Regions from separate parts of the Mesorhizobium sp. B2-2-3 genome, predicted to be linked through region 2. Evidence: predicted binding sites of a transcription regulator. Region 2 holds the regulator's gene; the other holds the start of a gene.
What was found. The regulator PhoB, encoded in region 2, activates phosphate uptake and scavenging genes when phosphate is short. The targets are predictions, from matches to a motif close to TGTCATNNANCTGTCAT.
Positions count from the first base shown of each region.

Region 1: the regulator PhoB is predicted to act here: its motif matches at 2,608-2,624, upstream of ppk2 (polyphosphate kinase 2).

Region 1 is NZ_VFWC01000007.1:222,221-226,665, reverse strand. Features, by position in the region: gene hemB (porphobilinogen synthase) at 1-598, shown strand, start outside; gene FJ951_RS15255 (dihydrofolate reductase family protein) at 842-1,489, shown strand; gene ppk2 (polyphosphate kinase 2) at 1,580-2,500, opposite strand; gene FJ951_RS15245 (aldo/keto reductase) at 2,741-3,784, shown strand; gene FJ951_RS15240 (hypothetical protein) at 3,865-4,011, shown strand; gene FJ951_RS15235 (DUF982 domain-containing protein) at 4,039-4,272, opposite strand; gene FJ951_RS15230 (GntR family transcriptional regulator) at 4,403-4,445, opposite strand, start outside.
Region 2 is NZ_VFWC01000017.1:29,776-34,220, forward strand. Features, by position in the region: gene pstB (phosphate ABC transporter ATP-binding protein PstB) at 1-729, shown strand, start outside; gene phoU (phosphate signaling complex protein PhoU) at 755-1,462, shown strand; gene phoB (phosphate regulon transcriptional regulator PhoB) at 1,482-2,171, shown strand; gene FJ951_RS25305 (ROK family protein) at 2,179-3,420, opposite strand; gene xylF (D-xylose ABC transporter substrate-binding protein) at 3,680-4,445, shown strand, end outside.

The DNA of each region.
Region 1 (4,445 bases), on a different contig from region 2:
TGGTCATGACGGCATTCTGCGCGACGGTCTCATCGTCAATGACGAGACGGTGGAACAGGTGACCGCGGCGGCCGTCATACAAGCAGCGGCCGGCGCCGACATCATCGCGCCGTCCGACATGATGGACGGCCGCATCGGAGCGATCCGCGACGCGCTCGACGCAAACGGTTTTCAGGACGTGGCGATCATGTCCTATGCGACGAAATTCGCCTCCGCCTTCTACGGGCCGTACCGCGAGGCGGTCGGCACGGCCGGCCTGCTCAAGGGCGACAAGAAGACCTATTACATCGACCACGCCAATTCCGACGAAGCGGTGCGCGAAGCCGAGCAGGACCTGGCCGAAGGCGCGGACATGCTGATGGTCAAGCCCGGCCTGCCCTATCTCGATATCATCCGCAGGCTGAAGGACGAATTTGCGATGCCGACCTTCGCCTACCAGGTGTCGGGCGAATATTCGATGATCAAGGCGGCGGGCGCCAATGGCTGGATCGACGGCGAAAAGGTCATGCTGGAATCGCTTCTTGCCTTCAAACGCGCCGGCTGCGACGGCATTTTGACCTATTTCGCCCCTGAGGTGGCGGAGATGCTGAGAGCATAGTTTCCCCAGCGCCTTCAAACCATATGCTCTTCATGGACCCACCGGCAAATGAGCCGGTATAGCGGCTGTCTCGGCAGCCGCCATTTTGGCATCCGAACCAACCATCAGGCAACACTCTGGACATCGCATAGGCGAAGTACGGATATGCATCTTTTCGATCGCGGAAAATACTACTTGCAATTTGCAATCGGTTTGCTAGAAAGTAACTGCTTGCAAAATACAACTGGTCTGAGGAGGCTTTCCATGTCCAGACTTCGCGTCAACGCATTCACCTTGTCGCTCGACGGTTACGGCGCCGGTCCCGACCAGGATTTGAAAAACCCGCTCGGCGTCGGTGGGGAAGCCCTGCACAAATGGATGATCGGTACCCGCACCTTCCGCAAAATGGTGCTCGGAGACGATGGCGGCACAACCGATATCAACGAGGCGTTCGCGGCGCGCAGCTTCGAGAATGTCGGCGCCTGGATCCTCGGCCGCAACATGTTCGGGCCGATCCGCGGCGAATGGGCCGACGAAAACTGGAAGGGCTGGTGGGGCGACAACCCGCCCTATCATGTGCCGGTCTTCGTGCTGACCCACCATGCGCGCGAGCCCATCGTCATGGAAGGCGGCACGACCTTTTACTTTGTTACGGATGGCATCCATTTGGCGCTCGAGCAGGCAAGGGCAGCGGCTAATGGCAGCGATGTGCGGGTCGGCGGCGGCGTCGCCACCGTCCGGCAATATATTCAGGAGAGGCTCATCGACGAGATGCATCTGGCGATCTCGCCGGTGCTGCTCGGCTCCGGCGAGCACCTCTTCGCCGGGATTGATATGCCGAAGCTCGGCTACGCGTGCAGCGAACAAGTAGCGACGCCGCTTGCCACGCATGTCGTCATCAAGCGGACTTAGGAATTAGTTGTCTGCGACAGTGGGAATTGGCAACCCTTGGTGCAGATCCTTTCTCCCCGTCACTATACGGGGAGAAGGACAAACTCTCGTTCAATACTTCTCGGGCACGTAGAGCTCGCTCGGCAGCACCTGGCGCTCGTATTCGGGATTGAAGACGCGCTCGGGCAGCTTGATCTCCTCGTGCGGCACCTCTTCGTAGGGAACCTGCTGCAAGAGGTGGTCGATGCAGTTCAGCCGGGCGCGCTTCTTGTCGTTGCCCTCGACGATGAACCAGGGCGCCTCCGGAATGTTGGTACGGGCGAAGGTCTCTTCCTTGGCCTTGGTGTACTGTTCCCAGCGCACCCGCGACTGCAGGTCCATCGGCGACAGCTTCCACTGCTTCATCGGATCGTGGATGCGCATCAGGAAGCGCATCTGTTGTTCCTCGTCGGTGATCGAGAACCAGTATTTGACCAGCGTGATGCCCGAACGGACCAGCATGCGCTCGAACTCCGGCACGTCACGGAAGAATTCCTCCACCTGATCGGCCCCGGCGAAACCCATCACCCGCTCGACGCCGGAGCGGTTGTACCAGGAGCGGTCGAACAGAACGATCTCGCCGCCGGCCGGCAGGTGCGGCACATAACGCTGGAAATACCATTGCGACGTCTCTCGCTCGGTCGGTGCCGGAAGCGCCACGACGCGGCAGATGCGCGGGTTGAGCCGCTGGGTGATGCGCTTGATGACGCCGCCCTTGCCAGCCGAATCGCGGCCTTCGAAGATCACCACAAGCTTCTTCTTGTGGTAGGCGACCCAGGATTGCAGCTTGATCAGCTCGGATTGCAGCCCGATCAGGTCGCGAAAATACTGCATGCGGTCGATAGAAGGCGGATGCGCGTTCTTGTAGATCCTGGCGATCTCCAGCGACAGCGCTGGTTCCGACATCTCCAGTTCATAGTCCTCGTCGAGCGTGTCGGCGAGTTCGGCTTCCAGCCAGTCCCGGGCGCCGGACTTGGGTATGGATTCATTCATCTGGTGTTCCTCCATCTGCAAGCTGCCGCCTCCGGCAACGACCGGGCGCACTGGTCGCGTCCTGACGGCGGCGCGCAACGCCCTGATCGACTGAGTATAGGCCGGCAATGACGGTTTTATTGCAGGGGCACGCCACGGCCGCTCATCGGTGTGCTGGGGCCGGAGGGCGACAAGCCGCACGGATTGTCCTACAAATCCAGCAACCTGATCGGGCCATTCTTCTCAATCGCGAGGACTGACATGGAATACCGCACTCTCGGCCGTTCCGGCCTGAAGGTTTCGGCGCTGACGATGGGCACCATGACCTTTGGCGGCGCCGGCCCGTTCGCGGCTGTGGGCAACAGCGATCTCGCCGAGGCGAAGCGCATGATCGATCTGTGCATTGATGCCGGCATCAATCTCATCGACACGGCCAATGTCTATTCGGACGGCCTGTCGGAGGAGATCATCGGCGAGGCACTCGGCGGCAAGCGCAGGAACGACGTGCTGATCGCCTCCAAGGCGCGCATGCGCATCGGCGACGGTCCCAATGACGAAGGCCTGTCGCGCCATCATTTGATCCGCGAATGCGAGAAAAGCCTTAAGCGGCTCAAGACCGACGTCATCGATATCTATTTCCTGCACGAATGGGACGGCGTGACGCCACTCGAAGAGACCATCGCCGCGCTCGACACGCTGGTCGGCCAGGGGAAGATCCGCTATATCGGCTGCTCCAACTATTCCGGCTGGCAGGTGATGAAGGCGCTCTCCATCAGTGACACCCGCCATCAGCCGCGCTTCGTCACCCAGCAGATCCACTACACGCTCGAAGCACGCGAAGCCGAATACGAGCTGCTGCCGATCTCGGTCGACCAGGGATTGGGCGTGCTGGTGTGGAGCCCACTGGCGGGAGGCCTGCTGTCGGGCAAGTATCACCGTGACAGCCCGACCGCGCGCCAGGTCGCCGGCTGGTCCGAACCGCCAATCCGCGACGAGGACCGGCTGTGGCGGATCGTCGATGTGCTGGTCGAAATCGGTAAGGCCCGCGGTGTGTCCGCCGCACAGGTGGCGCTTGCCTGGCTGCTTGGCCGGCCGGCTATCAGCTCGCTTGTGATCGGCGGGCGCAACGAGGCCCAGTTCAGGGACAATATCGCGGCGGCCAGCCTGACGCTGGCCGGCGAGGAACGTGATCGCCTCGACGCGGTCAGCCGCCCGCCCCTGCTCTATCCCTATTGGCATCAGCAGCTGACGGCAAAGGAGCGTTTCGGCGCCGCCGACCTTGTGATCGACCGAAGCAGCTTATAGGAACCCTGGTGCCGGCTCCGAGACGTCGGAAGGCGAACGACGCGTAGTCAGCCCACAAGAACAGCAAAAAAGGAGCCGCTATGGCACGAGCACCAAATTACGATCAGGAACGCAAAGAACGCGATCGCCAGAAGGCGGCCAAGAAGGCCGAAAAGCTGGCGGCCAAGGCTGCGGCGCGGGAGCGTCAGAAACCCGAGACTGACGCCGAGATTGAAACAGAGGAATGACGGCGCGCGGCGGCAATCCGGCCTGGATCAGGCCGGCGCCTTGTCGCTGACGAAGACGTCCACTTCACGCGCCGCCGCGATAAAGGCGCGCCTTGCGTTCATGGCCGGCTTGTCGCCGGCCAGCGCATCGTGGCAGGCCTGCAGCGCCGCGCGATGCTTGGGGGTGCGCTTGCCGGGCCAGCTGTTCATGAGATAGTCGGAAGCCTCGCGGGCCGAGCGTAAGAGCTGTGTACTTCCCGCCGTGACTGATTTGACGGTCACGGGTACTTCAAATCGGTTGTTTTCCATCGCCCGGTCCTACGCCATCGGCGTCCGCGAAGCGAGGCCGAAAGTGGGGCTCGGGGCCGGTGGTCCTTTTTTCGGCGGCGAGTGGCCTGCCCTGCAGGCCGCATTATGCCGCCACGACGGCAAATCCCCTGGCGCGAAGGCCGCGG
Region 2 (4,445 bases):
CTCAATTTCTACTATGGCCAGTCGAAGGCGCTGAAGGATATCAGCCTGTCGCTGCCCGAGCGCAGCGTCACCGCCTTCATCGGGCCTTCGGGCTGCGGGAAGTCGACGCTGCTGCGCGTCTTCAACCGCATCTACGAGCTTTACCCGAGGCAGAGCGCCGAGGGCCAAGTGCTGCTCGACGGCCAGAATATCCTCGACCGTTCGCAGGATCTCAACCTGCTCAGGACCAAGATCGGCATGGTGTTCCAGAAGCCGACGCCGTTCCCGATGTCGATCTACGAGAACATCGCCTTCGGCGTCAGGCTCTATGAGAAGCTCAGCAAGGCGGAGATGGACGGCCGTGTCGAGCAGGCGCTGAAGCGCGCGGCACTGTGGAGCGAGGTCAAGGACAAGCTCAACGCCAGCGGCCTCAGCCTTTCGGGCGGCCAGCAGCAGCGCCTCTGCATCGCCCGCACGGTGGCGGTGAAGCCGGAGGTCATCCTGCTCGACGAGCCTGCCTCGGCGCTCGATCCGCTGTCGACCGCCAAGATCGAGGAGCTGATCGACGAGTTGCAGGCCGATTATACGATCGTCATCGTCACCCACAACATGCAGCAGGCGGCGCGCGTGTCGAAGCAGACCGCCTTCATGTATCTGGGCGAGCTGGTCGAGTTCGACCGCACCGAGAAGATCTTCACGTCGCCCCGCGAGAAGCGCACGCAGGACTATATCACCGGCCGCTTCGGCTGATCCCAGGCATACGAGGACCAAGATCATGGCCGAACACACAGTCGCAGCCTTTGACGAAGATCTCGGACAGATCAGCAGGCTGATCCGCGACATGGGCGATCTCGCCTCATCGATGGTCGGCGGCGCGACCAAGGCGCTCCTGAATTCCGACAACGCGCTCGCCCAGCGCGTCGTCTCCGACGACGCGATCATGGATGCGCGCCAGCGCGAACTCGACGACCGCGCCATCACCCTGATCGCCAAGCGGCAGCCCATGGCGGACGATCTGCGCCATGTCGTCGGCTCGATCCGCATGGCGGGCGATCTCGAACGCATCGGCGATCTCGCCAAGAACATCGCCAAGCGCGTCGGCACCGTCGGCCTTGCCGCCACGCCGCGCGACCTGTCGCACTCCATCGACGCCATGGCGCAGCTTGTGCTGATCCAGGTCCAAGGCGTGATCGAGGAGTATGCGGCGCGCGATGCCGCGGCACTTGCCAAGCTGCGCGCCGACGATGAACGCATCGACGTCAAATACACGTCGGTCTTCCGCGAGCTGCTGACCTACATGATGGAGGATCCGCGCAACATCACCGCCTGCACGCATCTTTTGTTCTGCGCCAAGAATCTCGAGCGCATCGGCGATCACGTGACCAACATTGCCGAAAATGCCTATTATGTGCTGACCGGCACGCAATTGCCCGCCAATCGCCCGAAGCAGGACGAGACGGCGATGTCGGCGCCAGCGGCTTGACGGCAGGGGTGACCAGTCGATGATCGCGCCACGCATCATGGTGGTGGAGGACGAGGAGCCGCTGGGTGTGCTGCTCCGTTACAATCTGGAATCGGAGGGTTATCAGGTAGAGGTGGTGACGCGCGGCGACGAAGCCGAGATCCGCTTGCAGGAGAATGTCCCTGACCTTCTTGTGCTCGACTGGATGGTGCCGGCGGTGTCCGGCATCGAGCTCTGCCGCCGTCTCCGCATGCGGCCCGAGACCGAGCGGCTGCCGATCATCATGCTGACGGCGCGCGGCGAGGAAAGCGACCGGGTGCGCGGTCTCTCCACCGGCGCCGACGACTATCTGGTCAAGCCGTTCTCAACGCCGGAATTCATGGCACGCGTCAAGGCGCTGCTGCGCCGCGCCAAGCCCGAAGTTCTGTCCAGCGTGCTCAAGGTCGGCGACATCGTGCTCGACCGTGAATCGCACCGGGTCTACCGCAAGAAAAGCGAGATCCGGCTCGGGCCGACCGAGTTCCGCCTGCTCGAATTCATGATGCGACATCCCGGCCGCGTGTTCTCGCGCAGCCAACTGCTCGACAATGTCTGGGGCGAAACGATCTATATCGACGAGCGCACCGTGGACGTGCATGTCGGCCGGCTGCGCAAGGCGGTCAACAATGGCCGCATGCCTGACGTGATCCGCACCATTCGGGGCGCGGGGTATGCGATTCGCGAAGACTAGGGATATGTCACGCAACGTTCTCGCCCACGCCTGATTTCGCCTGTGCCCCCGGCGCGAAAATCTCCTGGTCGACGAAGGTCAGCGCGCGCATGGCGCAGCCCTCGCGGATCAGTGGCAGTTCGTTCGGCTCGGTGTCGAAGGAAATCGATTTCGAGTGCTGGCCGCCGGCGGTCTGGGCAATGGCCTCGCGCAGAGCCGGCTCGATCAGGTCGAAGGCGGCGGCGCTGACGCCGACCATGGCGACCGGCGCCGGATCGATCAGCGCGAACAGGCTGCCAAGGCCGTAACCCAGCGCCTCGCCGGCCTTGCGGTAGGCTTCGCGCTCCGGCCCGTCCTTTTCGCGCGCCGAGGCCGCCAGGGTGCGCATGTCGGCGTCGCTGACGTCGACGGGCTCGGTGTCCTCGCCAAGCTGCCTCGCGTTGCGCCAGATGGCATAGTTGCCGGCATAGGCCTCGACGCAGCCGCGCCGCCCGCAGCGGCAGAGCGCCCCGCCGGGGCGATGGATCATGTGGCCGAACTCGCCTCCGGATGAATGGGTGCCGGTGAACAGTTCACCCTTCAGCACCAAGCCCATGCCGATGCCGTGCGACAAAAGGATGGCGATGAAGTCGTCGCGGTAGCGCTGGGGATCGCGCCAGCGCAGCGCCACCGCCATCATGTTGCAATCGTTCTCCATGGTGGCGGGAATGCCGAACTCGGCCTCCAGTATGTCGGCGAAGGCGATGTCGGTCTGCGGCGTGATCGGCGACCACAGCATGGTGCGCGCATCCGTGTCGGTGATGCCCTGGATCGCCAGCGCGATACGGGCGATGCTGCCGACGTCGAGGTCGGGATCCTCGAACCGCCGCCTGACGATGGCCACGCATTCGCCGATCAGCGCCTCGCGCGACAGGGTGAGCGTGTCCAGCCGGCGCTGCTCTTCAGATATCACCTGGCCGGCATAGTCGATGACGGCGACGGAGAGAAAATTCAGCGACAGCACCACGGTCATCACCGCCGCGGCTTCAGGGTTGAGGCTGAGGCCGACCTGCGGCCGGCCGCGTTTCAGCGCACCGGCCTCGCTCGGCTTGCTCTGCGCCAGGATGCCTTCGCCAATCAGGTCGGAGGAGATCGCCGATATGGTGGAATGGCTGAGCCCGGTGGTCGCGGCAATCTCGGTGCGCGAGGGCTGCCCGGCACGGCGCACGGCCGCGATCACCATTGCCCGGTTGCGTCGGCGCAAATCGTCGTGGCGGATTCCGACCGACATGTTTCTCGCATCCTCCCCGTCGCCGCGTTCTCTCCCCAGGATCCCGACGACCGTCAAATACTGGCAGAACCGGCCTTGGCTGTCATTATTTATTCCGGAGCTCGAAAAAAATTCACGAGGACATCAAAATACATCAGAATCGACGTTGACAGCGTTCCGACGATGGACCAGTGTTTTTTCGAGGCTCGAAAAAATAGAGCCTTTGTGCCGGCCTACGGGCCTGTTTGGTCGCGCCATACGCGGCGCAGGGAGGATTAAGATGAAGAGATTCACAGCCGCCATCCTGGCGGGTGTCGCCATGTCGCTGACGCTCGCGTCGGTCGCGCAGGCGAAGGACAAGGTCATCGGCGTTTCCTGGTCGAACTTCCAGGAAGAGCGCTGGAAGACCGACGAGGCCGCCATGAAGAAGGCGATCGAAGCCGCCGGCGACAAGTATATTTCCGCCGACGCCCAGTCCAATCCCGGCAAGCAGCTCACCGACGTCGAGAGCCTGATCTCCCAGGGCGCCAATTCGCTGATCATCCTGGCGCAGGACGCCTCCGCCATCGGCCCGGCGGTGCAGAAGGCGCTCGACGAAGGCATTCCGGTCGTCGGCTATGACCGCCTGATCGAGAACAAGGACGTCTTCTATCTGACCTTCGACAACAAGGAAGTCGGCCGCATGCAGGCCCGCGAAGTGTTCAAGGTGAAGCCGGAAGGCAACTACGTCTTCATCAAGGGCTCGGGTGCCGATCCGAATGCCGATTTCCTGTTCTCGGGCTCCATGGAAGTGCTCAAGGACGCCATCGACAGCGGCAAGATCAAGAATGTCGGCGAAGCCTATACGGATGGCTGGCTGCCGGCCAATGCGCAGAAGAACATGGAGCAGTTCCTGACCGCCAACGACAACAAGGTCGACGCGGTCGTCGCGGCCAATGACGGCACTGCCGGCGGCGTCGTCGCGGCGCTGACGGCTCAAGGCCTGGCCGGTACCGTTCCGGTCTCGGGCCAGGACGGCGACCACGCGGCGCTGAACCGCATCGCGC